One region of the Enterobacter sp. Taxon_8 genome, then DNA from elsewhere that is predicted to be linked to it. Evidence: predicted binding sites of a transcription regulator. Region 1 holds the regulator's gene; the other holds the start of a gene.
What was found. Region 1 encodes LexA, which represses DNA repair genes until DNA is damaged. Its sites were predicted from a motif close to TNCTGTATGTACATACAGNA; they were not measured.
Positions count from the first base shown of each region.

Region 2: the regulator LexA is predicted to act here: its motif matches at 10,024-10,043, upstream of dinB (DNA polymerase IV).

Region 1 is NZ_CM177989.1:4,264,418-4,280,372, forward strand. It holds gene AC4IBF_RS20330 (conjugal transfer protein TraF) at 1-269, opposite strand, end outside; gene AC4IBF_RS20335 (cupin domain-containing protein) at 442-930, opposite strand; gene zur (zinc uptake transcriptional repressor Zur) at 1,046-1,558, shown strand; gene AC4IBF_RS20345 (CsbD family protein) at 1,606-1,815, opposite strand; gene dinF (MATE family efflux transporter DinF) at 1,936-3,273, opposite strand; gene lexA (transcriptional repressor LexA) at 3,337-3,945, opposite strand; gene AC4IBF_RS20360 (diacylglycerol kinase) at 4,054-4,422, opposite strand; gene plsB (glycerol-3-phosphate 1-O-acyltransferase PlsB) at 4,577-6,997, shown strand; gene gntU (gluconate transporter) at 7,114-8,454, opposite strand; gene gntK (gluconokinase) at 8,458-8,985, opposite strand; gene gntR (gluconate operon transcriptional repressor GntR) at 9,112-10,107, opposite strand; gene AC4IBF_RS20385 (pirin family protein) at 10,209-10,904, opposite strand; gene AC4IBF_RS20390 (oxidoreductase) at 11,028-12,065, opposite strand; gene yhhY (N-acetyltransferase) at 12,322-12,810, shown strand; gene ggt (gamma-glutamyltransferase) at 12,897-14,642, opposite strand; gene AC4IBF_RS20405 (DUF2756 family protein) at 14,766-15,143, shown strand; gene ugpQ (glycerophosphodiester phosphodiesterase) at 15,127-15,873, opposite strand; gene AC4IBF_RS20415 (sn-glycerol-3-phosphate import ATP-binding protein UgpC) at 15,870-15,955, opposite strand, start outside.
Region 2 is NZ_CM177989.1:3,621,620-3,637,574, reverse strand. It holds gene fadE (acyl-CoA dehydrogenase FadE) at 1-1,271, opposite strand, end outside; gene lpcA (D-sedoheptulose 7-phosphate isomerase) at 1,511-2,089, shown strand; gene AC4IBF_RS17330 (class II glutamine amidotransferase) at 2,136-2,903, shown strand; gene dpaA (peptidoglycan meso-diaminopimelic acid protein amidase) at 2,874-3,614, opposite strand; gene AC4IBF_RS17320 (Na(+)-translocating NADH-quinone reductase subunit A) at 3,913-5,256, shown strand; gene AC4IBF_RS17315 (NADH:ubiquinone reductase (Na(+)-transporting) subunit B) at 5,260-6,495, shown strand; gene AC4IBF_RS17310 (Na(+)-translocating NADH-quinone reductase subunit C) at 6,488-7,282, shown strand; gene AC4IBF_RS17305 (NADH:ubiquinone reductase (Na(+)-transporting) subunit D) at 7,275-7,913, shown strand; gene nqrE (NADH:ubiquinone reductase (Na(+)-transporting) subunit E) at 7,920-8,516, shown strand; gene nqrF (NADH:ubiquinone reductase (Na(+)-transporting) subunit F) at 8,527-9,750, shown strand; gene nqrM ((Na+)-NQR maturation NqrM) at 9,750-9,953, shown strand; gene dinB (DNA polymerase IV) at 10,061-11,119, shown strand; gene pepD (cytosol nonspecific dipeptidase) at 11,197-12,654, opposite strand; gene gpt (xanthine phosphoribosyltransferase) at 12,915-13,373, shown strand; gene frsA (esterase FrsA) at 13,478-14,722, shown strand; gene crl (sigma factor-binding protein Crl) at 14,780-15,181, shown strand; gene phoE (phosphoporin PhoE) at 15,318-15,955, opposite strand, start outside.

The DNA.
Region 1 (15,955 bases):
ATGGTATCAATCTCGTCCTGAAGATTGTCCTCATCCGTTACCTGTACGCCAACGGACGGCAAAATGACCGTCACATCATCGTCAGGTTTTGCCTTTGCCAGCAGCGCGGGGTTGATTAATGCCCCACTGCCATAGCTCCCGGAGGCAACGCCAGTGCCACCCATTGCGTCGCTTCGTGATTCTGTCCAGGTATTGGCTGCTCCCGCCTGATTTGCCATAAACAAGGAAACAGCGATACTAACCACCGAAAATTTAAAATTTTTTTTCACAGTATGCCCGTTATAGTCTGTTATGAAATAACCCCTGTCTGTTATCACCCAAACAGGAACGAACTATTGCTGTGAATAAGTAGTAAAAGACCCGCTATTTCTATCCCTAAGTAAAACTCCCTTACGGCCTGTTATATTTTGTGACGGCCCTCAATATTTATAGAAGAGGAAATTATTTTTTCCCAGGTTTTCCATCATGCGGTCCAAAAAACTGGGGCGGGTGGTCTACCCAGCGATCCTCTCGGGTAGCGGCATAAACCGGGTTAAGCGGATAGTATATGCGGTTATGCTTCTTGTTGGCCTCGCCAACGACCAGGAGCCGAACCTCGTCGTCCGTGTTGTTGATAAAGGTATGACAGATGCCGGTACCGGCGGGAAAACCTACGCTGTCGCCAGGCTCCAGCTTCCACAAGTAGCCATTAATCCAGGCGTCAGGGTGGCCTTCAAGCACGTAAATAAACTCTTCTTCGTCGCTCTCCGCGTGCGGATAGGACGTCCTGCGCCCAGGCGGCAGGCGCTCATGATGGATGCCAATACGCCCGAGCCCAAGCTTTCGAGCCAGCGGGGCGCCGATAGAAAAAAGCTCATCGCTATCTGGATAGGTCGAATCATCCGCGACTTCTACGTCGCGCCAGTGCCGAATACAGTCAGGTTTTTTCATTGTTTATTTCCCGGTTTGTAATGGGTCAGGTATAGCACAGACTGGTGGATCTCGGCGTTTTTACCAGAACATGATAAAGTGAGGGTTTTCCGTCCTATAACATCCGGGGTGCTACATGGATAAGTCCACAAAAGAGCTGTTAGCGCAGGCCGAAAAGCTGTGTGCGCAACGCAATGTGCGCCTGACTCCGCAGCGCCTTGAAGTATTACGCCTGATGAGCCTGCAGCAGGGTGCCATCAGCGCCTACGATCTGCTCGACCTGCTCCGCGAAAGCGAGCCGCAGGCAAAGCCGCCGACGGTTTATCGCGCTCTGGATTTCCTGCTTGAACAAGGGTTCGTGCACAAGGTGGAATCCACCAACAGCTATGTGCTGTGCCATCTGTTCGATCAGCCCACCCACACATCGGCGATGTTTATCTGTGACCGCTGCGGCGTGGTGAAAGAAGAGGCTGCGGAAGGCGTGGAAGACATTATGCATACGCTTGCAGCGAAAATGGGGTTTGCCCTGCGTCATAACGTGATTGAAGCGCACGGGCTCTGTTCCGCGTGCGTGGAGGTGGAAGCCTGTCGCCATCAGGACGCGTGTCAGCACGACCACTCTATCCTGGTGAAGAAAAAGCCGCGTTAGCGGCAAAAGATAAGGCGGCCTGGAGCCGCCCTGTGGGTTATTCAGCGTTACCAGCGGTAGTCGTTACGGGTTTCCCAGTCTTTGACTTCGTTTTCCGCCTGATCTTTCGCGTAGCCGTAACGTTCCTGAATTTTACCGACAAGCTGATCGCGTTTACCTTCAATGACGGTCATATCGTCATCAGTCAGCTTACCCCACTTTTCTTTCGCTTTACCTTTGAACTGCTTCCAGTTGCCGCCGATTTCGTCTTTATTCATCATCGTGTCCTCTTAGTTAAGCGTCGGGTCGTAACGTCCGTTACGTTCTTTTCTGCTGGACGTGATAATTATTGTAGTTAAGGATTCCGTAGTTAATTTCATATTCGGAATCTTTAACCGTCACGATATATCGTGGCGCGAAGAGAACCAGGTATCGTTTTGCCAGTGGCGGTGCCAGATAAACGCCAGCGATAACCCGCGCAGCGAGAGGAAGACGGCCAGGGCCAGCCACAAACCGTGATTACCCAGCCAGGGAAGCGTTAGCAGCGTCAGACCAAACCCTGCCGCCGCGACCGCCATGCTGTTGCGCATTTCCGCTCCGCGCGTCGCACCAATAAACATGCCGTCCAGCAGATAACACCAGACGCCGACCACCGGTAAGATGACTTGCCAGAGGAGATAGTGACTCGCCAACTCGCGCAGAGCAGGTATAGACGTCAGCAATGCAACGATCTGCTCACCAAAGCAGGCGTAAACCAGACCAAAGGCCAGCGCCACCAGTCCCGACTGACGGCAGGCTGCCCGCCAGACATCCCGAAGCTGCCCGCTTTTTCGCGCACCGTATGCTTGCCCGGAATGCGCTTCAACCGCGTAGGCAAAACCGTCCAGCGCATAGGCGGTAAAGGTCAGAAGCGTCATCAATATCGCGTTGACCGCCACGATTTCTGGCCCCAGTCGAGCCCCGAAAACCGTCAGCGCGCCGAAGCAGAGCTGAAGAAGCAGCGAGCGCAGCATGATGTCACGGTTGAGGGCCAGCAGCTTACGGATATTGCCGCGCCATGCGGTTTTGAGCAGCGCCAGAGAGATCCCGCGCATCGACAGCACGCGCCAGACCATCCACAAGCCAATGATAAAGGTTCCGTATTCGGCAATCGCCGTCGCCAGCGCCGCGCCCCGCACGTTCATATGCAGGCCCATCACCAGCCAGATATCCAGCACAATGTTGAGAAGGTTGCCCACCACCAGCAAAATCACTGGCGCCCGGGCATACTGAACGCCCAGTAGCCACCCCAGCAGAACCAGGTTAGCCAGCGACGCGGGCGCGCTGAGCCAGCGGATTTCAAGGAAACGTCGCGCCTGATCCAGTACCGCCTCGCTGCCGCCAACGATATGAAGCGCAAGATCGATCAGGGGTGTCCGCAATACAACGATTAATGCACCCGCGCCAAGCGCGAGTATCAGCGGCTGCACCAGCGCACGCGCCAGACGCAGCGGATCTTTCGCACCATAAGCCTGTGCGGTAAGACCGGTGGTGCTCATGCGTAAAAAGAGCAACAGCATAAACAGGAAGCTGGTTGCCGTCGCGCCAATCGCCACGCCGCCAAGATAAACCGGTGAATCAAGATGGCCTATAACGGCAGTATCAACCAGTCCCAGTAAAGGCACGGTAATATTGGAGAAAATCATCGGCAGGGCAAGACGCCACAATGCCTTATCTGATGCCGTCAGTAGTGACATGAAAGATACCGGGAGTGGGGAATGAATCAGGCTACAGCGGTGCCATAGCCTGTCAGGAAGAGGTTACAGCCATTCACCGTTGCGAATCACCCCGACCGCCAGTCCTTCGATAGAGAAGTTCTGTTCGCGGAGATCGACCACAATTGGGGTGAACTCGTTGTTTTCAGGCAGCAACTGAACGGTGTTACCCTGTTTTTTCAGACGTTTGACGGTGACTTCATCGTCAATGCGCGCGACAACCACCTGGCCGTTACGCACATCCTGAGTTTTATGTACCGCAAGCAGATCGCCGTCAAGAATACCGATGTCTTTCATCGACATGCCGCTAACGCGCAGCAGAAAATCAGCGCTCGGCTTGAACATGGCTGGATCGACCTGGTAATGACCTTCAATATGCTGCTGTGCCAGTAAAGGCTCACCGGCAGCAACACGACCTACCAGCGGAATGCCCGTCTCTTCTTCTACAAGCAGTCGGATACCGCGTGACGCGCCTGATACAATCTCAATCACGCCTTTACGCGCCAGCGCTTTCAGGTGTTCTTCGGCAGCATTCGGAGAACGGAAACCCAGACGCTGCGCGATTTCCGCACGCGTAGGTGGCATACCCGTCTGGCCGATATGATCCCGGATGAGATCAAACACCTCTTGCTGCCTGGTCGTTAACGCTTTCATTCCGCCCCCTGGGTGTATATACAGTTATGCTGTGAGTATATACAGTCAAAGGCGATTTTGGAACCAAAAACTGCACAAAAAACCAGGGACTTAATTATTCCTCGAGGCTCATCGGAAATGTGACCAAAGCAGCGTGACCCAGGTGATAACGGCAGTGATAATCGCCAGTAATACGGCAGCAGATCCCATGTCTTTTGCGCGGCCAGAAAGCTCATGGAAATCGGAACCGATGCGATCCACAACGGCCTCAATAGCGCTATTAAGAATTTCCACTATCATCACCAGAAGTACGGAACCGATAAGAAGTACGCGGGTAATAGCATCAACATCAAGGAAACAGGCGACGATCACCGCGATGATAGCGGCGACGCCCTCCTGGCGAAACGCGGCCTCGTTGGCCCATGCGGCACGGAAACCTTTCCATGAATAGCCGGCGGCTTTGATGATACGTGTTAACCCAGTGGTATTATTGGCCATTAAAAGAACCTTTTTTAAAAAAGAGCGTCAGTAACAGGAGCCGTAGAGCGTTTCGCTACAGCCTGAAGTATGACGGGTAACAACAGAAATTTTGCGCGCTTTCTGTTATCCTTGCGCCGCAATTGCATTATTAACCAGAGGCTTTACATCGTTTATGTCCGGCTGGCCACGAATTTACTACAAATTACTTAATTTACCATTAAGCATCCTGGTAAAAAGCAAGTCTATCCCAGCAGAACCCGCGCTGGAACTGGGGCTCGATACGTCGCGTCCCATTATGTACGTTTTGCCTTATAACTCGAAGGCTGACTTACTGACGCTTCGCGCCCAGTGTCTGGCGCATGACTTACCAGATCCGCTTGAACCGCTGGAAGTTGACGGCACGCTGCTGCCGCGCTACGTGTTCATCCACGGCGGGCCGCGCGTGTTTACCTATTACACGCCGAAAGAAGAGTCCATCAAGCTGTTCCATGACTATCTCGACCTGCACCGCAGCAACCCCGATCTGGATGTGCAGATGGTGCCGGTATCGGTGATGTTTGGTCGTCGTCCGGGCCGCGAAAAAGGTGAAGAGAACCCGCCGCTGCGCATGCTTAACGGCATCCAGAAGTTCTTTGCGGTCTCCTGGCTGGGACGCGACAGCTTTGTACGTTTCTCCCCTTCCGTTTCGCTGCGTCGCATGGCGGACGAGCACGGCACCGACAAGATCATCGCGCAAAAACTGGCGCGCGTGGCGCGTATGCACTTCGCTCGTCAGCGCCTCGCTGCCGTAGGGCCACGCCTCCCGGCGCGTCAGGATCTGTTCAACAAGCTGCTGGCTTCCAAAGCGATTGCCCGCGCCGTTGAAGATGAAGCGCGCAGCAAGAAAATTTCGCATGAGAAAGCTCAGCAGAACGCCATTGCGCTGATGGAAGAGATTGCAGCGAACTTCTCTTACGAGATGATTCGCCTTTCCGATCGTATCCTCGGCTTTACGTGGAACCGCCTGTATCAGGGCATCAACGTTCATAACGCCGAACGTGTACGCCAACTGGCGCATGATGGCCATGAGATTGTCTATGTCCCCTGCCACCGCAGTCACATGGACTACCTGCTCCTTTCCTACGTGCTCTATCATCAGGGGCTGGTACCGCCGCACATTGCTGCCGGTATCAACCTGAATTTCTGGCCAGCAGGTCCGATTTTCCGCCGCCTGGGCGCGTTCTTTATTCGTCGTACCTTCAAGGGTAACAAGCTCTACTCCACCGTGTTCCGCGAGTATCTGGGCGAGCTGTTCAGCCGCGGCTATTCCGTGGAGTACTTCGTGGAGGGCGGGCGTTCCCGTACCGGTCGTCTGCTCGATCCGAAGACCGGCACGCTGTCGATGACCATCCAGGCCATGCTGCGCGGAGGTACCCGTCCGATCACGCTGGTGCCTATCTACATCGGCTACGAGCACGTGATGGAAGTGGGCACGTACGCGAAAGAGCTGCGTGGCGCGACCAAAGAGAAAGAGAGCCTGCCGCAGATGCTGCGCGGCTTGAGCAAGTTGCGCAATCTTGGTCAGGGCTACGTTAACTTCGGCGAGCCGATGCCGCTGATGACGTACCTGAATCATCACGTTCCAGAGTGGCGCGAGTCCATCGATCCTATCGAAGCGGTGCGTCCGGCCTGGCTGACGCCAACGGTTAACGGCATCGCGTCCGAGCTGATGGTGCGCATTAACAACGCCGGTGCGGCTAACGCCATGAACCTGTGCTGTACGGCGCTTCTGGCTTCGCGCCAGCGCTCGCTGACCCGTGAACAGCTCACAGAGCAGCTGGATTGCTATCTGGATATGATGCGGAACGTGCCGTATTCGGTTGATTCGACCGTACCTTCTACGACCGCCAGTGAGCTTATCGATCACGCGCTGCAGATGAACAAGTTTGAAGTCGAAAAGGACACGATCGGCGACATCATCATTCTGCCGCGCGAGCAGGCGGTGCTGATGACCTACTACCGCAACAACATCACGCATATGCTGATGCTGCCGTCGCTCATGGCCGCCATTATTACCCAGCATCGTCATATCTCCCGTCAGGAGCTATTGCGCCATCTTGAGACCATCTATCCGATGCTGAAAGCGGAGCTGTTCCTGCGCTGGAGTAAGGATGAGCTGGCGACAGAACTGGATAAGATGACGGAAGAGATGCGTCGCCAGGGGCTGATCGCCGTTTCAAACGACGAGCTGCACATCAATCCGTCACGCTCCCGTACCCTGCAGCTGCTGGCGGCCGGTGCGCGTGAAACGCTGCAGCGCTACGCCATTACGTTCTGGCTGCTGAGTGCGAACCCGTCCATCAACCGCGGTACGCTGGAGAAAGAAAGCCGGACGCTGGCCCAGCGCCTGTCCGTTCTGCACGGCATTAACGCCCCTGAATTCTTCGACAAAGCAGTCTTTAGTTCTCTGGTACTGACGCTGCGTGATGAAGGCTTCATCAGCGATACAGGCGATGCCGAGCCGGAAGAGACGCTGAAGGTTTACCAGATGCTCGCAGAGCTGATTACCTCGGACGTGCGCTTGACGATTGAGAGCGCCACGCAGGGCGAGTGATGTTAAAAAGCCGGGTGATGGTTTCACCTGACCCGGCCTGACGTTCTGCATAATAAAAGGCCCGGTAAGCGTTAACGCTACCGGGCCTTTTTTTCTGCCTTGTTAAATCATTGCATTTAGCTGAGCAGCGTAAAGGCAATCATCCCGACAATCGCACCCGTCGTGCCGAGTATGGTTTCCATCAGCGTCCAGGTTTTCAGGGTTTGCGCTTCGGTGGCGCCGGTAAACTTACCGAACAGCCAGAAGCCGGCGTCGTTAACGTGAGAGACCACAATCGAACCGCCCGCGATACAGATAGAGAGCGCGGCCATCTGGGCACCGGAGTAGTTCAGCTGTTCAATCACCGGCATCACCAGACCCACGGCGGTTAAACACGCCACGGTGGCGGAACCCTGAATGATACGAACCGCCGCAGCCAACACAAAACAGGTTACCGCAATCGGCAGGCCCATCCCGGTCAGCGCTTCACCCAGAGCCGGGCCCACGCCGGAATCCACCAGCACCTGCTTGAACACGCCGCCGGCACCGATCACCAGCAGGATAATGCCTGCAGGCTGCAGCGCCGCACCGCAGATCTCCATCACCCGATCTTTTGGCATCCCCTGACGCATCGCCAGGCCGTAAATCGCCACCAGGCACGCCACCAGAATCGCCGTGAACGGGTGACCGATGAACTCAAACCATTCGTAGGCAGTGGACCCCACCGGCACAAAGCGCGCGGCGATGGTTTTTAGACCCACCAGCACCAGCGGCAGCAGGATCAGCGACAGGCTGAAGCCGAAGGACGGCATTTTGCCCTCGCCCAGGTGCGGCTCGGTGACGTCATCCGGAATATGCAGCTCAACGTAACGGCTGATGAAGTTGCCCCACAGCGGACCGGCGATAATCATCCCCGGGATTGCCGCGCACAGGCCAATCAGGATCATCCAGCCAAAGTCGGCGTGCATCTGGGAGGCAAGCAGCATCGGCGCAGGCCCCGGCAGCAGAAACGCCGCAGCCGCCGCCACCCCCGCAAACAGCGGAATGACCAGCTTCACGAGGTTAGTACCAGTATGGCGCGCCATGGAGAATGCGACGCTTATCAGCAGCACAACGGCCACTTCGAAGAACAGCGGCAGCGCGCAAATCAGCCCTGCCAGGCCAATCGCGTAGTGCGCACGGCTGTGGCCAAAGGATTTCAGCATCTTCACTGCAATCTGGTCGACCGCGCCCGTCTCGTGCAAAATCTTGCCAAACATCGCGCCCAGCGCGACCACAATCGCCAGGAAGCCCAGCGTACCGCCCATCCCTTTTTCCATCGTCGCGGCGATCTTGTCGAGCGGCATACCGGAAAAGAGACCAGCACCAATAGAAACCACCATCAAAGCAACAAAGGCGTGCATGCGCGCCTTCATCACTAAAAACAGCAGCAGCAATACCGAACCCACTGCTGTCAAAACTAGCGTTAATGTACTCAAAACTTACTGCCTTTTATTAATGACCTCGATGGTGCTGGCAACAACACCCTCCAGTGACTGATCGATATCAACCACTAAGACGTCTTTTTCGTCTTCACCCGGCTCCTGCAGCGCTTCAAACTGCGTCACCAGCATCTGGGTTTTGAAGAAGTGACCTTTACGCGCCTTCAGGCGGCTTTCAATCACTTCGAAATCCCCTTTCAGGTAGATGAAAGAGAGATTCGGGTTGCCGTCACGCAGCAGGTCGCGGTAGGTTTTTTTCAGCGCGGAGCAGACGATCAGGGAGACTTTATTGGTACGCTGCATCGCGAACGCGGCGTCATTCAGCGCCTGCAACCACGGTTTGCGGTCGTCATCGTTCAGCGGCTCGCCGGAGGCCATTTTCATGATGTTGCTGCGCGGATGGAGGAAGTCGCCATCAAGAAACGCAGCCTGGAGTTGATGCGCCACTTCGCTGGCCACGGCTGATTTCCCGCTACCGGAAACGCCCATCAGGACGTAGACGTGGTGATCGTGATTAGTCGTGCTCAAAGGGTGTCCCTCAGTCAATTGTTACGGGTAACAGTTATCGGTAACATTGTCCTGCTGGGGCAAAAGAGAAGCAATATCCAAACGTGCGCGAAGTGAATAAGTGTGAGCTACTTCAAATTTGTCAGTTCAAATAGATCCACCCGGTGACAAGGTGAAACCTAAATCTAACATTTTCGGGGTCACCGTCTCGCCACGAATGCGCGCCAGCAGGCGTTCTGCGCCAATGCGGCCCATACGTTCACGCGGGGTCAGGACGCTCGCCAGACGCGGCTCCATCACCTGGCCAATGTCGTGGCCGTGGAAACCGGCGATCGCCATATCATCAGGGATCTTCAGCCCCAGACGCTGACACTCAAATGCTGCGCCGACCGCAAGGTCATCGTTGGTACAGAAAATACCGTCCAGTTGCGGATACTCACGTCGTGCCTGACGCATCAGCTCAATACCCGACGTATAGGAAGAGGACTGCTCCACCATCACGCTGTAGGGGGTTAAGTTCGCGTCAAGCATCGCCTGCTCGTATCCCTTCTGTTTGATGATAGTACGTTCATCAAGACGCGCACCCAGATAGGCGATATGACGGTGCCCGCGGGCGATAATGGCCGCCGTCATCTGACGCGCCGCTTCGAAGTTATCAAACCCCACGGCGATGTCGAGGCACGGCGACTGGCTGTCCATCAGCTCCACGACCGGAATACCGGCCACTTCAATCATTTTGAGCGTGCGGGCAGTGTGGGTACGTTCGGTTAAAATCAGGCCGTCAATGTTCCAGGAAAGCATCGATTCCAGACGTTCCTCTTCGAGTTCCGGCTTGTACCCGTAGTGGGCGAGCATGGTCTGGTAGCCAAACGCATCGGTGACGCTTTCGATTCCACGTAATACTTCGGCAAATACCTGGTTGGTCAGAGAAGGAAGCAGGACGCCCACCGCGCGGCTGGTCGCATTGGAGAGGATATCGGGCGCGCGGTTGGGGATATAACCCAGTTCATCAAGGGCAGCGGCAATCTTACCACGTAACGCTACGGAAACCTGTTCCGGGTTACGTAAAAAACGGCTGACCGTCATTTTGGTCACACCGACGCGATCGGCGACATCCTGAAGTACGGGGCGTTTCTTTTTCATCGTCCTGAGAAATCTTGAAGTGAGAGATTTGCTCAGTTTACCACGGACAAAGCCCATCCTTCCCCTGTCAAAGGGAAGGATGGGGATTTATTTATGTTTTATTACACCGGCGGCAGGTCAAACAGCAGAATTTCGCTTTCGCTGTCGGCGTGCACGGAGATCGCCTGCTCGTCCCAGATGGCCAGACCATCGGCGGTTGTCGCTTTGGTCCCGTTGATGGACACGTCACCTTTCACCACCTGGATCCAGACGCGGCGGTTAGCGGCAATCTGATGCACGGACTGTTCATCTTTCGCCAGCGCCCAGCGGTACAGCTCCATATCCTGATGCACTTTCAGGGAACCTTCACGCGCATCCGGGGACAGCACCAGCTGTTTGCCTTGTTTCGCGTCGAAGCGGCGCTGCTCGTAGCGCGGCGTGATGCCGGTCTCTTCTGGAATGATCCAGATTTGATACAGGTGCAGTTTTTCCGTTTTGCTCGGGTTGTACTCGGAGTGACGCACCCCGGTACCCGCGCTCATAATCTGGAACTCGCCCGCCGGAACCTGCTCTTTGTTGCCCATGCTGTCCTGGTGCTCAACCGCGCCTTCCAGCACATAGGTAAGGATTTCCATGTCTTTGTGCGGGTGGGTACCGAAGCCCTGGCCTGCATCAATCACGTCGTCGTTAATCACGCGCAGCGCGGAGAAGCCCATGAAGTTCGGGTCGTAGTAGTCGGCAAACGAGAATGAATGCCATGAGTCCAGCCAGCCATGATTCGCGTGACCACGTTCGTTTGCTTTGCGTAAGTAGATCATTGTTTTCACCCTCAGTTCGTTTCGATGGAGTAAGTGTGGACGCAAACGGCCTGGGATCATAGAGGGTGAAAATTGACTCCTCTGTTCAAAAATTATGAACAAGCACAGAGGAGCCGTTTTTGCTTATTTCGCGAGGGTTATCGTGGCAGGAGAAGCCTGCTCGAAGGCCCGTTCAAGGATTTCGAGGTTGGTCAGAACGTCAGATTCCTTGACGTAATTCGCCGTGCCGTTTGTGAGGGTCTCAAACAGCGCATCGTAGACGCGGCCATAGTCGCCGGTTTCCGGCTTCAGCGTTTCTTTGACCGTCATGCCCTCGTCGTTCACATACTCCAGCACGCCCACGGAATCGTCTGCGGCAAATCCCGGCTCGCCCGGCATGATATTGGCCTTCAGGCTGGTCTCCTGCTGGTCAATGCCGTACTTAATGAACGAACCCCGGGTACCGTGAACGATAAATTTCGGGTAGTCGATCTTCACCAGGTGGCTGGTTTTGACGATGGCCTTCAGGTCGCCGTAGAACAGCTGGGCTTCGAAGGTATCGTCCGGGTTGGCTTTGTTGCGCAGGCTGCGAATGTCATACGCCACGTGGTCCGGGCGGCCAAACAGGGAGATGATCTGGTCCATGGTGTGCACGCCCAGACCATAGAACGAACCATCCTGAGGCAGTCCGGGCTGCGTTTCCGCCACCGGACGGTAGTAATCGAAGTGACTTTCGATTTCCACGATGTTGCCGAGCTTGCCGCTTTCAATCGCTTTTTTCGCCGTCAGGAAGCAGCTGTCAAAGCGACGGTTCTGATACGGCGTGACGGTCAGGCCTTTGCTTTTCGCCAGCGCGAACAGCTCTTTCGCTTCGGCAATAGTCGGGGTGAACGGCTTTTCTACCAGCACGTTTTTACCCGCATTGAGCGCGCGTTTGGCATAGTCAAAATGGCTGTCGGCGTGGGTGCAGACAATCACCAGCTTCACCTGCGGGTCGTTAAGCACCTCATCGAGATCGCTGGTGAAGTGGATGCGGGAGTACTGCGGAGACTGCTCTTCCGGCTTCGCGCGGCGGCGGTAGATATGGGCCACATGCCAGGTATCTTTACGGTTGAGGACATACGGCAGGTGGTAGCGGGTGGTGCTTTTACCAAATCCAATAAATGCGCAATGTAGTGTCATGGCTCAGTCCTTTTGGAAGGTTACTGAGTCTAACCATAACAAAAAAAAAGCCAGCTAAAAGCTGGCTAAAGTAATACTGGAAGCAATGTGAGCAATGTCGTGCTTTCAGGTTCCCGTAGCGGTCTTCCTGAATGCAGAGCAATAATAATCATTCTCATTCGCACTTGTCCAATACTTTTTGCAAAAAATAGCGGTTGACTCAAATTTTAAAGTCATTGATGTTGGAAGGGACTTTTAACTGACTGAGGAACAAGGAATGAGTGAGATAGTGATACGCCATATCGAACCCAGCGATGCAGAAGCTTTACGTGACATCATGTCGCATCCTGATGTGTATCACGACACGCTACAACTCCCTCATCCTTCTATGGAAATGTGGCACGAACGCGTTGCGACAAAACCAGGCCGGCGCCATCTCGTTGCCTGTCTGGACCAGCGCGTTATTGGACATATGGCGCTGGACGTAATGGAAAACCCGCGTCGCAGCCATGTTGCCACATTCGGCATCAGCGTGGCTGCGGATATGCAGGGACGCGGCGTAGGCCGCAGGCTCATGAGCGAGATGATCAACCTGTGTGACAACTGGTTGCGCATTGAACGTATCGAACTGACGGTCTTTGCCGATAACCCCGCGGCAGTTGCCCTCTATAAAAATTTTGGTTTTGAAATCGAAGGGACCGGCAAGAAATTTGCCCTGCGCAACGGCGAGTATGTGGATGCGTATTATATGGCGAGAATGAAGTAGTGATTTGCCGGGTGGCGGCTTCGCCTTACCCGGACTACGTTCGTGCAGTTGTAGGCCCGGTAAGCGCAGCGCCACCGGGCAATACATCAATACCCCGCCGTCAAATCATCCACCGAACGCGGATCTGATGCGCCAAACAGCGCTCCGTCCGGCCCTACCATAATGCTCTGGGTGCTGCCCATCGCCTCTTTCACCGCCACCTTCTGCCCACGCTGCTCCAGCAGTTTAATGGTGTCCGGGCTAAAGCCCTTCTCGACGCGCAGCTCGTCCGGCAGCCACTGATGATGGAAGCGCGGGGCGTTGGTGGCTTCGGCGACGTTCATCCCAAAGTCAATGCTGTTCACCACCATCTGCAATACTGTGGTGATAATTCGGCTGCCGCCCGGGCTGCCGGTTACCAGCCAGGTTTTGCCCTCTTTCACCACGATTGTGGGCGACATGGACGACAGCGGACGTTTCTTCGGTCCTACCGCATTCGCATCGCCGCCGACCAGCCCGTAGACGTTCGGCACGCCCGGCTTGGCGGAGAAGTCATCCATCTCGTTGTTCAGCAGAATGCCGCTGTTGCCCGCCACAATCCCGGTGCCAAACGTGGTGTTGAGCGTATAGGTCACCGCGACCGCGTTACCGTCTTTATCCACCACCGAGAAGTGGGTGGTCTGGTTGCTTTCATACGGCGCCAGCTTGCCGGGGCGGATCTCGCTCGACGGCCTGGCCTTGTTGATATCGATCTGATCGGCAATGGATTTGGCGTACGCCTTGTTGGTCAGCGCCTGCCACGGCACCTTCACGAAGTCCGGGTCGCCGAGATATTCCGAGCGGTCGGCGTAGGCGCGTTTTTCCGCTTCCGCCATTATCTGCATGGCATCCGCGCTGCCGAAGCCGAACTTGTGCATATCGAAGTTTTCAAGAATGTTGAGGATCTGCACGATGTGAATGCCCCCGGAAGACGGCGGCGGCATGGAGAAGACCTCGTAGCCGCGGTAGGTGCCGCTAATCGGCTCGCGCTCCACCGCCCTGTAGTCCGCCAGATCCGCTTTGGTGATGAGCCCGCCGTTCTTCTGCATCTCTTCCGCAATCTGGTCGGCAATCGCCCCTTTGTAGAAGGCGTCCGGACCGTGCTCCGCAATCAGCTCCAGGCTTTTAGCGAGGTTTTTTTGCACCAGCTTATCGCCCTTCTTCAGCGGTTCACCGTCTTTCCAGAAGATGGCCTTGCTGTTTTCATGATTCGGAATGACTTCGCTGCCGTAGGTTTTGAGGTCGTCTGCCAGCGCGTCATTCACCACAAAGCCCTCCCGCGCCAGCTTGATAGCAGGCTGCACCACCTTGTTCAGCGGCATCGTGCCGTATTTTTCCAGCGCCAGCGAGAAGCCCGCAACGGTGCCCGGCGTGCCGGAGGCCAGGTGCGAGGTCAGGGATTTTTTACTGTCCGGGTTGCCCTGGTCATCGAGGAACATGTCGCGTGACGCCTGAGAAGGCGCCATTTCACGGAAGTCGATGGCGGTGGTTTTCCCGTCTTTGGTGCGCAGCATCATAAAGCCGCCGCCGCCCAGGTTCCCCGCCTGCGGGTGCGTCACCGCCAGCGCATAGCCGACGGCGACCGCCGCATCCACCGCGTTACCGCCCTGCCTGAGAATATCGACACCCACGCGGGTCGCCAGCGCATCCACCGACGCCACCATGCCGTGGGTTGCCCGCACGGGATGAAAGACATCTTCCTCCACGCCGTAAGAGACCGGAGGCGCCGCGGGCGGGTTGGCCGCCACGCTAAATGTACCGCCTGCCATCAGCGCGGCGAGGGCGACCCAGCGCAAAAACGTTGGTTTCATCATTATTGTTCTCCAGGTGAAGGGATCCATATTCCCCGCTTAAGCCTGGTTCACAACTCCTAAAAAATCATCGTCATGGTGAAATCAGGGTAAACTTAAGAGAGACCTCAAAAGGAGGAAATGACAATGAAACGCTTATTGATTCTTACGGCGCTGATCCCCTTTGCCGCGCTCGCACAGCCACTCAACACCATGAATAACCCGAACCAGCAGGGTTACGTCATCCCGAGCCAGCAGCGTATGCAGACCGAGATGATGAGCCAGCAACAGCAGCAAAAAGGGATGCTTAACCAGCAGTTGAGAACGCAGACCCAGATGCAGCAGCAGAGCCTGCAAAATCAGATGAACGCCAACACCCAGCGGGTGCAGCAGGGTCAGGTGCGCGAGCAGCCGCTGCCGAACAGAAACGGCGGAATGTTAGGCGGGATGACCTCGTCAGGCAGCGGACAGCAGCATATGCTGCCGCCGCAGTCGAATGGCAGTATGCTTAATCCGCAGAACTAAAGTCCGGGCCGATCAGGTCGATTGCATCGGTACAGATGCTGTCCACGCCCCAGCGCAGCAGTTCGGCTGCACGCTGGGGTTTGTTAACGGTGTAAACCAGAATATGCAGTCCCGCATCTTTCAGCATCTTCACCCGCGCCTCATCCAGCAGCTTGTGATTAAGATGAATAGAGACACACGCTAAGCGCGTCGTCAGCTCGCGCCAGTCTTCGCGCCACTCGTCCAACAATAGCCCGCGCGGCAGCTCCGGCGCGGCAGCCTGCGCCGCCTCCAGCGCGTCGATTTCAAACGAGGAGAGCAGCGGCGCGGTCATCCCTTCCCACAGCTCGCGCGCGGCAAGGGCAATCACTTTGCCGGTCAGCGGCCCGGTGCCGGTGGTCGGTTTAATTTCGATATTGGCCATCATGCCGTGCTGGCGACAGCGATCGGCCACTTCCGCCAGCAGCGGCAGCGGTTCGCCTTTGAATTCGCCGCTGTACCAGCTTCCGGCGTCGACTTTCAGCAGATCGCGCCACGGCAGCTCGCCCGCGACGCCCCAGCCGTTGCTGGTGCGTTCGAGGTTATCGTCATGCAGCAGGAAAATCTCGCCGTCTTTCGACAGCTTGGCGTCGAACTCGATCATGGTGTGGCCGTAACGCGCGCCAACATCAATCGCCGCCAGGGTGTTCTCCGGCGCCAGTTTACCGCCGCCGCGGTGGGCGACGACGTGGGGATAAGGCCAGTTGCTCATACTCGTTGTCCTGTTTCACCGTCAAAAAGGTGCAGATGATTTTCCGGCAGGTGCAGCCACAGCGTGCTGCCTGCTTTAGGGC
Region 2 (15,955 bases), 640 kb from region 1:
GCATTGCCCGCGATACGCGCCAGCGGCTCTTCGATACCTTCCATCTTGCCGATGGAAATTTTGAACTGACGACGGATGTGCGCGTAGGCACCAATCCCCATCGCCACAGACTTCAGACCGCCGGTTGAGTTCGACGGCAGGGTAATGCCGCGACCCACAGACAGACATTCCACCAGCATACGCCAGCCCTGACCGGCCATTTTCGGACCACCGATGATATAGTCAATCGGAACAAAGATATCCTGGCCGCGTGTCGGACCGTTCTGGAACGGTACGTTCAGCGGGAAGTGACGACGACCAATTTCAACGCCTGGGGTAGAGGTTGGGATCAGCGCACAGGTAATGCCCAGATCTTCTTCGCCGCCCAGCAGTCTTTCCGGATCAGAGAGCTTAAAGGCCAGACCCAGCACGGTGGCGATAGGCGCCAGGGTGATATAACGTTTGTTCCAGGTCAGGCGCATACCCAGTACCTGCTCGCCCTGCCACTCGCCCATGCAGACCACGCCGGTATCCGGGATTGCGCCCGCATCGGAGCCCGCTTCCGGACTGGTCAGCGCGAAGCAAGGGATTTCCTGACCGCGTGCCAGACGCGGCAGGTAGTGATCTTTCTGCTCTTCAGTACCGTAATGCTGCAGCAGTTCGCCCGGGCCTAAGGAGTTAGGCACGCCAACGGTAATCGCCAGGATCCCGGAGACGCCCGCCAGCTTTTGCAGGACGCGGGCCTGAGCGTAGGCGGAGAACTCCAGGCCGCCGTACTCTTTCTTGATGATCATCGCGAAGAAGCGATGCTCTTTCAGGTACGCCCACAGTTCCGGCGGCAGGTCGGCCATTTCATGGGTGATGGCAAAGTCGTTTGCCATGCGGCACGCTTCTTCAACCGGGCCGTCAATAAAGGCCTGTTCTTCAGCGGTGAGGCGCGGCTGCGGATAGTTATGCAGCTTTTTCCAGTCCGGGTTGCCCTGGAACAGATCGCCTTCCCACCAGGTGGTGCCTGCGTCAATCGCTTCTTTCTCGGTACGCGACATTGGCGGCATCACTTTGCGAAAGCCCTTGAACACCGGCGCAGATATCATTGATTTACGCATCGGGGCAAAGTTAAACGGCAGAAGAATGATGGCAAGAGGGACTAAAAGCCAGATATTCCAGAGACCTGCGGCGCCAAGCGCAGCCGTCCAGGCCAGAAGAATCAGGCTGCTCAGGAATAAACTCACGCGGTGATAGAACAACACACCGAGCAGAACAACGGTTGCGAGAATGCTCAAAATCATCATAAAGAAAAGCTCCCTTGCTTGTAGGAGGTCTGACCACTTGTGATGATATGGTTGTAGTTGATGTGAATTCCTTTAGCAATGTGTTTACAAAATAATTACAACCTGGTTCACATTGTTCGTGTTTTAGCCGGCACAAAAAATCAAAACGCCGGACGATTCGCATGGCTTTAGCTTCTCGCTTTTCCCGCTATCCGGTACACTCCACTGTGTTATTTCATCAATACTGAAGGATTATCCTCATGTACCAGGATCTTATTCGTAACGAACTGAACGAAGCGGCGGAAACGCTGGCTAACTTTCTGAAAGATGATGCCAATATTCACGCTATTCAGCGCGCAGCGGTCCTGCTGGCCGACAGCTTCAAAGCGGGTGGCAAAGTGCTCTCCTGCGGTAACGGCGGCTCTCACTGTGACGCGATGCACTTCGCAGAAGAGCTGACCGGACGCTATCGCGAAAACCGTCCTGGCTACCCGGCGATTGCGATTTCCGACGTGAGCCATATCTCCTGCGTGGGCAACGACTTCGGTTACGATCACATCTTCTCCCGCTATGTTGAAGCGGTAGGCCGTGAAGGCGACGTGCTGCTGGGGATTTCGACCTCCGGTAACTCCGGCAACGTGATCAAAGCGATCGCCGCCGCGCGTGAAAAAGGGATGAAAGTCATCACCCTGACAGGTAAAGATGGCGGTAAGATGGACGGTACGGCGGATGTCGAAATTCGCGTTCCGCACTTCGGTTATGCTGACCGCATTCAGGAAATTCACATCAAAGTGATCCACATCCTGATCCAGCTGATCGAAAAAGAGATGGCTAAGTAAGACTTCGCTGGGGGCATTCTTGCCCCCGCTGTTGTGGAGGTGATGTATGTGCGAACTGCTCGGGATGAGCGCGAATGTGCCAACCGATATCTGCTTTAGTTTCACCGGGCTGGTGCAGCGCGGTGGAGGAACCGGGCCGCATAAAGACGGCTGGGGCATCACCTTCTACGAAGGAAAAGGGTGTCGCACGTTCAAAGATCCACAGCCCAGCTTTAATTCACCGATTGCCAAACTGGTACAGGACTACCCGATCAAGTCCCGCTCGGTGATCGCCCACATCCGCCAGGCTAACCGCGGCGAAGTGGCGCTGGAAAATACCCATCCGTTTACCCGCGAGCTGTGGGGCCGTAACTGGACCTATGCGCATAATGGGCAACTTACGGGCTATAAATCGCTGGAGACGGGCAATTTTCGCCCTGTTGGCGAAACGGACAGCGAAAAAGCCTTCTGCTGGCTGCTGCACAAGCTGACGGAGCGCTATCCCCGCACGCCCGGCAACATGACTGCCGTGTTCAAATATATCGCGACGCTGGCAACTGAACTGCGTGAAAAAGGCGTGTTCAACATGCTGCTCTCTGACGGCCGCTATGTGATGGCGTTCTGCTCGACGAATCTGTTCTGGATCACCCGCCGTGCGCCGTTTGGCGTTGCGACGCTTCTCGATCAGGATGTGGAGATAGATTTTCAGAAGGAGACCACACCGAACGATGTGGTCACTGTTATCGCAACGCAGCCGCTGACGGGCAACGAAACCTGGCAAAAGATTATGCCAGGCGAGTGGGTGCTATTTTGTCTCGGGGACCGTGTAATTTGACGCCAGCTGTGGATGGACGACTTCGTGGCTCAGCGGTTTGCTGACCACGTAACGGCCATCGACGATAGAGACCACCGGCGGCTTGTGGGTCTGCTCAAAATAGTCGTACCCTGGCTTCAGCTGTTTCCAGAAATCCGCGTAGTAAGAATATTTGTGACGCGCCATGTTGGCGTCCGTCATGCGGAACGGATAGATGCTGACCTGTACGTTAGGCTGCCCAAAGACCAGCGCGCCCGTCACGAACTGGAAAATCTCATCAATGCCGGAGTCGGTCATCGCATAACAGCCGATAGACACGCAGGCACCGTGGATCATCAGATATTTACCTTCATAACCGTGTGCACGGTCATAGGCATTCGGGAAGCCGATGTTAATGGCTTTATAGAAGCGGCTGTCAGGCTTGAGCTGGCTGCGCTGAACGTTGTAGAACCCTTCCGGACTTTTGAAATCGCCCTGACGCTGTTTTGGCCCCAGTCCGCCGGAGTAGTTACAAATTTTGTAACTATCAAGCAGCTGATATGTCTCGCCCATTTTCACAAACAGATCGAGAGTGCGCTCTTCCTTGAAGATCTGAATATAAACCGGCGATCCCATTAACTGCTGTTTATATTCCTTGCTGACCGGCGTCGTTGAGCTATTACTGCTGAGCAGTCCGGCAAACGACATGCACGGAATCAGAAGCATCGCAATGAACAATGCGATTTTACGCATACTACTAGTTCCTTGATAAAACCATGACCAACTTGCCAGGACGGCAAAAGAGACCCGAAATCAGATTATTCTGTTAGGAGCGCTCACATTAGCACCGCTATAGATTTTCGCAAGAGCCGGGCGGTGAGTTTACAAATTAGTTTTACTTAATAAACCATCAAAATTGCGATGGCTCCAGAAACTTTGCGCATTAGCTCGCAATTTGGCACGCGCAATGGCGGATACCCTGCCCGCGGAAAGGGGAAAATGTTACACTTTGCGCCCACTGGATTGTTGTTCATGGAAACCTGCTAACCACATGTTTAAAATAAAAAAAGGACTTGATCTGCCGATTGCAGGCGTGCCCGCGCAGCACGTTTCGACAGGCGCAAGCGTCCGTCATGTCGCCATTTTGGGCGACGACTATCTGGGAATGCGCCCTTCAATGCTTGTACAGGAGGGCGATCGCGTGATCAAAGGACAGGCGCTCTTCGAGGACAAAAAAAATCCCGGCGTGATGTTCACGGCCCCCACGAGCGGCACCGTTGTGGCCATCAACCGTGGCGAACGGCGCGTTCTGCAGTCGGTGGTTATCCGCATTGAAGGCGATGAAAAGCGTGAGTTTGCCCATTATGACGCCGCAGAACTCGCTGCGCTGAACCGTGACGCCGTTCAGGCTCAGCTTCTGGCGTCCGGTTTATGGACCGCGCTTCGTACGCGTCCCTTCAGCAAATCCCCTGTTCCGGGCACGGAACCGGCCGCGATTTTCGTCACGGCAATCGACACCAACCCGCTCAGCGTGGATCCGCAGCCGGTTATTCTGGCGCAGCGCAAAGCCTTTGATGCCGGACTGACCGTTTTAACCCGCCTGACTTCGGGGAAAGTCCACGTTTGCCAGGCCGGCGGCGGCAAGCTTGGGGGGTATCCGCAAGGGCAGGTCACGTTTAATGAGTTTGCTGGCCCGCATCCGGCGGGGCTGGTCGGGACGCACATCCATTTCCTTGAGCCAGTAAGCCTGACGAAACAGGTCTGGCACCTTAATTATCAGGACGTCATCGCCATCGGTAAGCTTTTCACCACTGGTGAACTCTGCGCTGAACGGATAATCGCCATCGGTGGACCGCAGGCTGCAAACCCGCGCCTGGTGAAGACGCTGCTGGGGGCAGACATCAATGAACTGCTGGTGGGGGAAATGAAAGAGGGTGAAAACCGCCTGATTTCCGGTTCGGTCCTCAGTGGCCGCCATGCTGTCAATGCGCACGCGTATCTGGGACGTTTCCATCTGCAGGTCAGCATTGTGCAGGAAGGGCGCGAAAAAGAGCTGTTCGGCTGGGTGCTGCCCGGTGCGGAAAAATACTCCGTCACCCGGACTACGCTGGGCCACTTCCTGCGTAATAAGCTGTTTAGCTTCTCGACCAGCACGCACGGCGGCGAGCGCGCCATGGTCCCGATTGGCAACTACGAGCGCGTCATGCCGCTGGATATTCTGCCTACCATGCTGCTGCGCGATCTGCTCGCTGGGGATACCGATAGCGCGCAGGCGCTGGGCTGTCTGGAACTGGACGAAGAAGATCTGGCGCTCTGTACTTATGTCTGTCCGGGCAAATACGAATATGGACCGGTATTGCGCGAGGTGTTAACCCGCATTGAGCAGGAAGGATAACCGATGGGCTTAAAACACCTCTTTGAAAAAATTGAGCCGCACTTTACCGAAGGGAAGCTCAAAAAGTACTACCCGTTGTATGAAGCCACGACGACTATTTTCTACACGCCGGGGCTGGTGACGAAAGGGGCGGCGCACGTTCGCGATGCCATCGACCTTAAGCGCATGATGATCCTGGTATGGTTTGCGGTCTTCCCGGCGTTGTTCTGGGGCATGTACAACGTTGGCTTGCAGACCATTCCGGCGCTGCACCACATGTACGATGCCCAGCAGCTGGCGCAGGTGATACAGTCTGACTGGCACTACCGCCTGGCGCAGTCGCTAGGGGTAAGCTTTGCTGCAGACGCGGGCTGGCTGAGCATGATGACGCTGGGCGCGGTGTTCTTCATGCCGATTTACATCACGGTATTTATCGTGGGCGGCTTCTGGGAAGTGCTGTTTGCTATCATCCGTAAACATGAGATCAACGAAGGCTTCTTCGTGACCTCGATTCTTTTTGCCCTGATTGTCCCGCCAACCTTACCGCTCTGGCAGGCGGCGCTGGGCATCAGTTTCGGCGTGGTCATTGCTAAAGAAATTTTCGGCGGCACCGGGCGGAACTTCCTCAACCCGGCGCTGGCGGGACGTGCGTTCCTCTTCTTTGCCTATCCGGCGCAAATCTCAGGCGATCTGGTCTGGACGGCGGCAGACGGCTTTTCCGGCGCGACGCCGCTTTCACAGTGGGCCGCACACGGCGGCGAAACGCTGGTGAACAACGCGACGGGTCAGCCCGTGACCTGGTTTGATGCCTTTATTGGCAACATTCCGGGCTCCATTGGAGAAGTCTCTACGCTGATGATTTTGCTCGGCGGCGCGATCATTCTTTTTGGTCGCGTGGCCTCATGGCGAATTGTTGCGGGCGTGATGATCGGCATGGTGCTGACCGCCACCTTGTTCAACGTTATCGGTTCGACCACCAATCCGATGTTCTCCATGCCGTGGTACTGGCATCTGGTGCTGGGTGGCTTCGCGTTCGGCATGATGTTCATGGCAACCGACCCCGTGTCTGCCTCCTTCACTGACAAAGGTAAATGGAGCTATGGCGTGCTCATTGGCGCAATGTGTGTCCTGATCCGCGTGGTCAACCCGGCGTACCCGGAAGGGATGATGCTGGCCATTCTGTTTGCCAATCTGTTTGCGCCACTCTTCGATTACCTGGTGGTGCGGGCCAACATCAAGCGGAGGAAGGCGCGTGGCTGAAGTAAAAAATAACGACAGCATCAGCAAAACGCTGCTGGTGGTACTGGTGCTCTGCCTGGTCTGCTCCATTGTCGTAGCCGGCTCTGCCGTGGGGTTAAAACCCCTGCAGCAGGAGCAACGTGCGCTGGATAAACAGCGCAACATTCTGGCCGTCGCCGGGCTGATGCAGGAAGGAATGAGCGCAGACGACGTTTCTGCCGTCTTTGCTGAACGTATTTCGGCGCGTCTGGTGGATTTAAAAACGGGGGAACTGCTCGATAAAGACCCGGCAAAATTCAACCAGGCGCTGGCGCTTAAAGATCCGCAGATGAGCCTGACGCTGGAGGCAGCGCAAGATCCCGCCGGGATTAAGCGTCGCAGCAACCTTGCCGAAATCTATCTGGTTCGCGACCCCCAAAAACGTATTCAGGAAGTGGTACTGCCTGTTTACGGCAACGGTCTGTGGTCAATGATGTATGCCTTTGTCGCTCTTGATACCGATGGCCGCACGGTCAAAGGCATTACGTATTACGACCAGGGCGAAACCCCGGGGCTGGGTGGTGAAGTTGAGAACCCTAACTGGCGGGCACAGTTTGTCGGCAAGAAAGTGCTCGACGATAACGGCCTGCCTGCGCTGAAGGTGATGAAAGGGGCGGCTCGTCCCGGTGATGACTACGCCGTTGACGGGCTTTCCGGCGCCACGCTCACATCAAAAGGCGTGCAGCACAGTTTTGATTTCTGGATGGGCGAGCTGGGCTTTGGTCCTTTCCTGAAAAACGTACGTGAAGGAGCGCTGAACAATGGCTGATACCGGTGAACTGAAAGAAGTCAAAAAAGTACTCATTGGCCCACTGCTCGCCAATAACCCGATCACGCTGCAGGTGCTGGGCGTCTGTTCAGCCCTGGCGGTGACGACCAAACTGGAAACGGCGGTAGTGATGACGCTGGCGGTTACGCTGGTCACGGCGTTCTCCAGCATGTTTATCTCGATGATCCGCCACCACATCCCCAACAGCGTGAGGATCATCGTCCAGATGGCGATCATCGCCTCGCTGGTGATCGTGGTCGATCAGCTGCTGCGCGCCTTTGCCTATGAAACCTCCAAACAGCTCTCGGTGTTTGTCGGGCTGATTATCACTAACTGTATCGTCATGGGGCGTGCGGAAGCCTACGCCATGAAAATGCCGCCGCTGGCGAGCTTTATGGACGGCATCGGCAACGGCCTCGGCTACGGCGTGATCCTGCTTACGGTTGGGTTTCTGCGCGAGCTGATTGGCAGCGGCAAGCTGTTTGGCATCACGGTGCTGGACACGGTGCAGAACGGCGGCTGGTATCTGCCAAACGGCCTGTTCCTGCTGGCCCCTAGCGCATTTTTCATTATCGGTTTGTTGATCTGGCTGATTCGTACGTTGAGACCAGAACAGCAGGAAAAGGAGTAACCGACGATGGCTCATTACCTGAGTTTGTTTGTGCGGGCGGTGTTTGTTGAAAACATGGCGCTCGCGTTTTTCCTGGGCATGTGTACGTTCCTTGCCGTGTCTAAAAAGGTCTCCACGGCATTTGGGCTGGGCGTGGCGGTCACCGTTGTGTTGGGGCTTTCGGTTCCGATTAACAATCTGGTCTACAACTTTGTGCTGCGTGACGGCGCACTGGTGGAGGGGGTTGATCTCAGCTTCCTGAACTTTATCACCTTTATCGGGGTGATCGCGGCGCTGGTGCAAATCCTCGAGATGATCCTCGATAAGTACTTCCCGTCGCTGTACAACGCGCTGGGGATCTTCCTCCCGCTGATCGCGGTGAACTGCGCCATCTTTGGTGGCGTCTCGTTTATGGTTCAGCGTGATTACAATTTCAGTGAATCCGTGGTGTACGGTTTTGGTTCCGGCATCGGCTGGATGCTGGCGATTGTCACCATGGCGGGGATCCGCGAGAAAATGAAATATGCCAACGTGCCTGCGGGTCTGCGTGGCTTAGGGATCACCTTTATCACCACCGGGCTGATGGCGCTGGGCTTTATGTCCTTCTCCGGTGTGCAGCTATAAGGGCTAACAGATGGAAATTATCCTTGGCGTGGTGATGTTCACGCTGATCGTACTGGTGCTGTCAGGGTTAATTCTGGTGGCGCGCGCGAAGCTGGTGAATTCCGGTGACGTGGTGATTGATATTAACGACGAGCCGCAGAATCAGATCCGCACGCTAGCGGGTGACAAACTGCTCAATACGCTCTCGGGCAATGGGATCTTTGTCTCGTCAGCCTGCGGCGGTGGCGGCTCCTGCGGGCAGTGCCGCGTGACGGTAAAAGAGGGCGGTGGCGATATTCTGCCAACCGAGCTGGCGCATATCACAAAGCGTGAAGCGAAAGAGGGCTGCCGTCTGGCCTGCCAGGTCGCGGTGCGTCAGAACATGAAGATTGAGCTGCCGGAAGAGATCTTCGGCGTCAAAAAATGGGAGTGCGAGGTTATCTCTAATGATAACAAAGCCACCTTTATTAAAGAGCTGAAGCTACGGGTACCGGAAGGGGAAGATGTTCCGTTTCGCGCCGGAGGATACATTCAGATTGAGTGTCCTGAACATACCGTGGCGTATGCGGACTTCGACGTGCCGGATGAGTACCGCGCCGACTGGGACAAATTCAATCTCTTCCGCTTTGTATCGGAGGTAAAAGAGCCGACGCTGCGCGCCTACTCGATGGCTAACTACCCGGAAGAGAAAGGCATCATCATGCTCAACGTGCGTATCGCAACGCCGCCACCGAATGTGCCGGATGCACCGCCGGGCGTGATGTCGTCATACATCTGGTCCCTGAAGCCGGGAGATAAGGTGACGATCTCCGGTCCGTTCGGGGAGTTCTTCGCGAAAGATACCGACGCGGAAATGGTCTTTATCGGCGGCGGTGCCGGTATGGCCCCGATGCGCTCGCACATTTTTGACCAGCTCAAGCGGCTCGGCAGCAAGCGTAAAATCAGCTTCTGGTACGGGGCGCGCTCGCTGCGCGAGATGTTCTACGACGACGAGTTTGAACAGCTGGCGCGTGAAAACCCGAACTTTACCTTCCACGTTGCGCTTTCCGATCCGCAGCCGGAAGATAACTGGACGGGCTATACGGGGTTCATCCACAACGTGCTGTATGAAAACTACCTCAAACAGCACCCGGCACCCGAGGACTGCGAGTTCTATATGTGTGGCCCGCCGATGATGAACGCCGCCGTGATTAAGATGCTGAAAGATCTCGGTGTCGAAGATGAGAGCATCTTGCTCGACGACTTTGGAGGCTGATGATGCTGACGTTTCTGGCAACCTTTGTGATTTTTGTGCTTGTCATCTTCGGCATGTCGTTAGGCTGGATCGTTAAGCGGAAAAGCATTCAGGGCAGCTGCGGCGGTATTTCCTCCATTGGTATGGAGAAGGTCTGCGACTGCCCGGAACCGTGCGATGCTCGAAAGAAAAGGATGGCGCGCGAGCAGCAGCGCATCATTTAATCTTGAAGGTCGGGTAAGGCGAAGCCGTCACCCGACAATTTCCACGCACGCTTCTCAACCCTCATTTGTTTACTGTATACTTATCCAGCAATAAGTGAGGGCATACTATGCGCAAAATAATCCATGTTGATATGGACTGCTTTTTTGCCGCAGTGGAGATGCGAGACAACCCGGCGCTGCGGGATATTCCCATCGCCATTGGCGGCAGCCGCGTTCAGCGTGGCGTCATCAGCACCGCCAACTATCCTGCGCGCAAATTTGGCGTGCGCAGCGCCATGCCGACGGCGATGGCCTTAAAGCTTTGTCCTCATCTCACGCTTCTGCCCGGCCGGTTTGAAGCCTATAAAGAGGCTTCCCTTCACATCCGGGAAATCTTCTCCCGCTATACCACTCTCATAGAGCCGCTGTCGCTCGACGAAGCCTATCTGGACGTGACCGACAGCGTTCACTGCCACGGCTCCGCCACGCTGATGGCGAAGGAGATCCGCCAGACGATTTTCAACGAGCTGAATCTGACGGCGTCGGCGGGCGTCGCGCCCGTTAAATTCCTTGCCAAAATCGCCTCCGATTTAAATAAGCCCAACGGTCAGTACGTCATCACACCGGAAGAGGTGCCTGCATTTTTAAAAACGCTGCCGCTCGGCAAAATCCCCGGGGTAGGAAAAGTTTCTGCCGCAAAGCTGGAAAGCATGGGGCTACGGACCTGTGAAGACGTGCAGCATAGCGATCTCGCCATGCTGCTCAAGCGTTTCGGGAAGTTTGGCCGCGTGCTGTGGGAGCGCAGCCAGGGAATTGACGATCGCGATGTGAACAGCGAGCGGCTCCGTAAATCCGTCGGCGTTGAGCGCACCCTCATTGAAGATATACATGACTGGTCTGAATGCGAAATGATCATCACGGAACAGCTTTATCCTGAGCTGGAACGGCGTTTAATCAAGGTGAAGCCTGACCTGCTGATTGCCCGTCAGGGTATCAAATTAAAATTCAACGATTTCCAGCAGACCACGCAGGAACACGTCTGGCCGCGACTGAATAAAGACGATCTTATCGCGACGGCAAAAAAGGCATGGGAAGAGCGCCGGGGCGGTCGAGGGGTAAGGCTGGTGGGATTGCACGTCACGCTGCTGGATCCGCAGCTAGAGCGACAGCTGGTTCTGGGATTGTAAAAAAGCCCGGTGGCGCTACGCTTACCGGGCCTGGATTTTTCACCCTCTTCCACAGGAAGAGGGCTGGGATGAAGATGTTATTTCGCAGGGATCGCTTTCAGCAGTTCAGTCAGCAGCGTCCAGTAGTGACCGACGCTTTCGATATGAACCTGCTCATCCGGCGAGTGTGGACCGGTAATGGTTGGCCCGATGGACACCATATCCATATCCGGATACGGTTTCTTGAACAGACCACATTCCAGACCCGCGTGGATCACCTGAATGTTTGGCGTGCTGTTGAACAGACGCTGGTAAGTTTCACGCACCAGCGCCATCACCGGAGAGCTTGCATCCGGCTGCCAGCCCGGGTAGCTGCCTTTTGCAGACGTTTTCGCGCCCGCCAGCGTGCCCAGAGATTCCAGCATGCTCACCACGTACTCTTTACCGCTGTCGATAAGGGAGCGGATCAGGCAGATGATTTCCGCGCTGTCGTCGCTCATGGTCACCACGCCCACGTTCAGTGAGGTTTCCACCACGCCTTTCGCCACGTCAGAGTTGCGGATCACGCCGTTTGGCGTCGCGTTCAGCAGCTGAACAAAGGTGTCACGAGACTGCACGGTCAGCGCGGCTTTATCTGTAGAAACAGATTCCAGCACTACGGTCAGGTTCTTCTCTTTCGCCGACAGTTCGTTTTTCAGGATATCCAGGTACACGGTGGAGAGTTTTTTCAGCTCGTCCGCTTTTGCTGCTGGAACCGCTACGGTGGCGAACGCTTCGCGTGGGATCGCGTTACGCAGGGTACCGCCGTTGAAATCCACCAGACGCAGATCCAGCTCGGCCGCATGGCCTGCCAGGAAGCGTGCCAGCAGCTTGTTGGCGTTGCCCAGACCCAGGTGAATATCGCCGCCGGAGTGGCCGCCTTTCAGACCTTTCAGCGTCAGCTTGAAGGTCTGGAAGCCCGCAGGTATCGCTTCGCGAGACAGCGGCAGGGTAGAGATAAAATCAATCCCGCCCGCGCATCCCATGTAGATCTCGCCTTCTTCTTCTGAGTCGGTGTTGATCAGGATATCCGCCTGCAGCCAGTTCGCCTGCAGACCGAAAGCGCCGTCCATGCCCGCTTCTTCGGTCATGGTTAACAGCACTTCCAGTGGACCGTGCTCAACGCGGTCGTCAGCCAGCACCGCCAGCGCAGACGCCATACCGATGCCGTTATCCGCGCCCAGCGTGGTACCGCGTGCTTTCACCCAGTCGCCGTCGATGTACGGTTGAATCGGGTCTTTGGTGAAGTCATGAACGGTGTCGTTGTTCTTCTGTGGCACCATGTCCAGGTGCGCCTGCAGCACAACCGGTTTGCGGTTTTCCATGCCTGCGGTTGCAGGTTTGCGGATCAGAATATTGCCAACCTGGTCGCGTTCAGCATGCAGACCTTTTTCCTTCGCCCAGCCCATAATATGTTCGGCAAGCTGTTCTTCATGGTAGGAAGGGTGTGGAATGGAGCAGATTTTGGCAAAAATATCCCACAGCGGCTGCGGAGATAGTTGAGACAGTTCAGACACGATAAGTCTCCTTGTCGAGGCGCTGCAAACAGGGTTGCAGGTCACAGGGTTAGCAGGTTAATAGTTACCACAAGTCAGGCTTGCGAGATGAAACTGAGAATACCACTTTCTCTGCTGGCTGGTAGCATAAAGCATGTAAAAACTCAGGCAGAGGGCGCTAAACACTGGTTTTTAGTGCGTCAGATCTCTATAATCTCGCGCAACCTATTTCCCCCTCGAACACTTTTTAAGCCGTATAAAAACAGGCTGGGACACTTCACATGAGCGAAAAATACGTCGTCACCTGGGACATGTTGCAGATTCACGCACGCAAACTGGCTGCGCGTCTGATGCCTTCCGAACAGTGGAAAGGCATTATTGCCGTCAGCCGTGGCGGTCTGGTACCGGGGGCGCTGCTGGCACGTGAGCTGGGTATTCGTCATGTCGATACCGTTTGCATCTCCAGCTATGACCATGACAACCAGCGCGAGCTGACCGTGCTGAAACGTGCGGAAGGTGACGGTGAAGGCTTCATCGTTATTGATGACCTGGTGGATACCGGCGGTACTGCGGTCGCTATCCGCGAAATGTATCCTAAAGCGCACTTCGTCACTATCTTCGCTAAACCGGCTGGCCGCCCGCTGGTTGACGATTACGTGATTGATATCCCGCAGGATACCTGGATTGAACAGCCATGGGATATGGGCGTGGTCTTTGTACCGCCTATTTCAGGCCGTTAATACCAGTACGTAACTTTACACGCCCGGCTATGTCGGGCGTTGTTCTTTTTGGCCTGCCACGCGTTACAATAGTCTTCATATGACGTATTCATGGAGGCAACGCAATGACGCAGGCGAATCTCACCGAGACACTCTTCAAACCCCGTTTCAAACACCCTGAAACGTCGACGCTGGTGCGTCGCTTTAATCCGGGTACCCAGCCTGCCGTCCAGTCCGCGTTAGACGGTAAAAACGTGCCTCACTGGTATCGCATGATTAACCGCCTGATGTGGATCTGGCGCGGTATCGACCCCCGTGAAATCCTTGATGTGCAGGCACGTATCGTGATGAGTGAAGCCGAGCGTACCGACAGCGAACTCTATGATACGGTAGTGGGCTATCGCGGCGGAAACTGGATCTACGAGTGGTCTAAACAGGCGATGCTCTGGCAGCAAAAAGCCAGCCAGGAAGAGGATGCCACGCGCAGCGGCAAGCACTGGCTGCATGCGGCCAATCTCTACGCCATTGCCGCGTATCCACATCTGAAAGGTGATGAGCTGGCCGAGCAGGCACAGGCGCTGGCGAATCGCGCCTATGAAGAGGCGGCTCAACGCCTGCCGGGCCAGATGCGCGAACTCGAGTTTACCATTCCGGGTGGGTCATCCATTACCGGGTTCCTGCATATGCCTGAAGGTGAAGGTCCGTTCCCGACCGTCCTCATGTGCGGCGGGCTGGATTCGCTGCAAATCGACTATTACAGCCTGTATGAGCGCTACTTCGCACCAAAAGGGATCGCGATGCTGACGCTTGATATGCCTTCAATTGGTTTCTCATCCAAATGGAAACTGACTCAGGACTCCAGCCTGCTGCACCAGCATGCGCTAAAAGCACTGGAAAACATTCCTTGGGTTGACCACACCAGCGTGGCGGCATTCGGCTTCCGTTTCGGCGCGAACGTCGCGGTGCGTCTGGCTTACCTTGAATCTTCTCGCCTTAAAGCCGTCGCCTGCCTCGGCCCGGTCGTACACGCCCTGCTCAGCGATCCTGCCCGTCAGGGCAACGTACCTGAAATGTACCTTGATGTGCTGGCCAGCCGTCTTGGCATGCATGATGCATCAGACGAAGCGCTGCGCGTTGAGCTCAATCGCTACTCGTTAAAAACGCAAGGCTTGCTGGGACGTCGCTGCCCAACGCCGATGCTCTCTGGGTTCTGGAAAAACGATCCGTTTAGCCCGGAAGAAGAGTCGCGCTTAATCACTTCGTCATCTGCGGATGGCAAATTGCTTGAGGTGCCGTTCAGCCCGGTCTATCAGAATTTCGACAAAGCACTGAAAGAGATTACGCGCTGGATAGCTCAGAGATTGTGTTAATAGATTGCTAAATTTCGCTGGTTTGGTAAAACAGTGGCTTCACAAAAGGAGATCGCAATGACGTTACCGAGTGGACACCCGAAAAGTAGATTGATTAAGAAGTTCATGGCTCTTGGCCCGTATATTCGAGAAGAGCAGTGTGAAGAGAATCGCTTTTTTTTCGACTGCCTGGCTGTATGCGTCAACGTGAAGCCTGCACCCGAAAAACGTGAATTCTGGGGCTGGTGGATGGAAATGGAAGCAGAGGAAAAACGCTTTACGTATAGCTACCAGTTTGGCCTGTTTAATAAAGACGGCAACTGGCAGGCGACCACCATTAAAGATCAGGAAGTCATTGACCGCCTGGAATACACCCTGAAAGAGTTTCACGACAAAGCGAGCGCACTGCTGGCGACTCTGGATCTCAAGTTCGAACCCGCAGATGACTTTTCCAGCGAAGCGGTGAAGCTGACTGCCTGATAGCGTCACAGCGCCGGGTGGCGGCTTCGCCTTACCCGGCCTACAAAATGCACTATCCCGTAGGCCCGGTAAGCGCAGCGCCACCGGGCAAAAAAAATCCCGGCTTAACTGCCGGGATTTTCTTATTCGGATAATCTTAGAACTGGTAGGTCATACCCAGTGCAACGATGTCATCGCTGCTCACGCCCAGTTTATTTTTGTCGTCAATCTGGTTGATTTTATAATCAACAAAGGCGGACATATTTTTGTTGAAGTAATAGGTCGCGCCAACGTCAATATATTTCACCAGATCTTCGTCGCCAATACCTTCGATATCTTTGCCTTTAGACTGGACATATCCCAGGGACGGGCGCAGACCGAAGTCGAACTGATATTGTGCGACCACTTCAAAGTTCTGCGCTTTATTTGCAAACCCACCGGAAATTGGCGTCATATTGCGGGTTTCTGAATACATTGCAGCCAGATAAATATCGTTCGCATCATATTTCAGACCTGTTGCCCAGGCTTCTGCTTTCTGGCCCTGGCCACGCGCCAGCAGGTTCTGAGCGTTGGTACGGTCAGAGTTGGTGTAGGCGCCGCTGACGGCGAAATCGCTGCCGCCGAAGTCATATGTCAGAGAGGTACCAAAACCGTCACCGTTCTGTTTCTTGGCGTCGCGGTTTTCGTTTTTGCCCTGGTACTGCAGGGTCATGTCCAGGCCGTCAACCGCACCGAAGAAGTCGGTGTTACGGTAGGTGGCAAGACCGGTCGCACGCTTGGTCATGAAGTTATCGG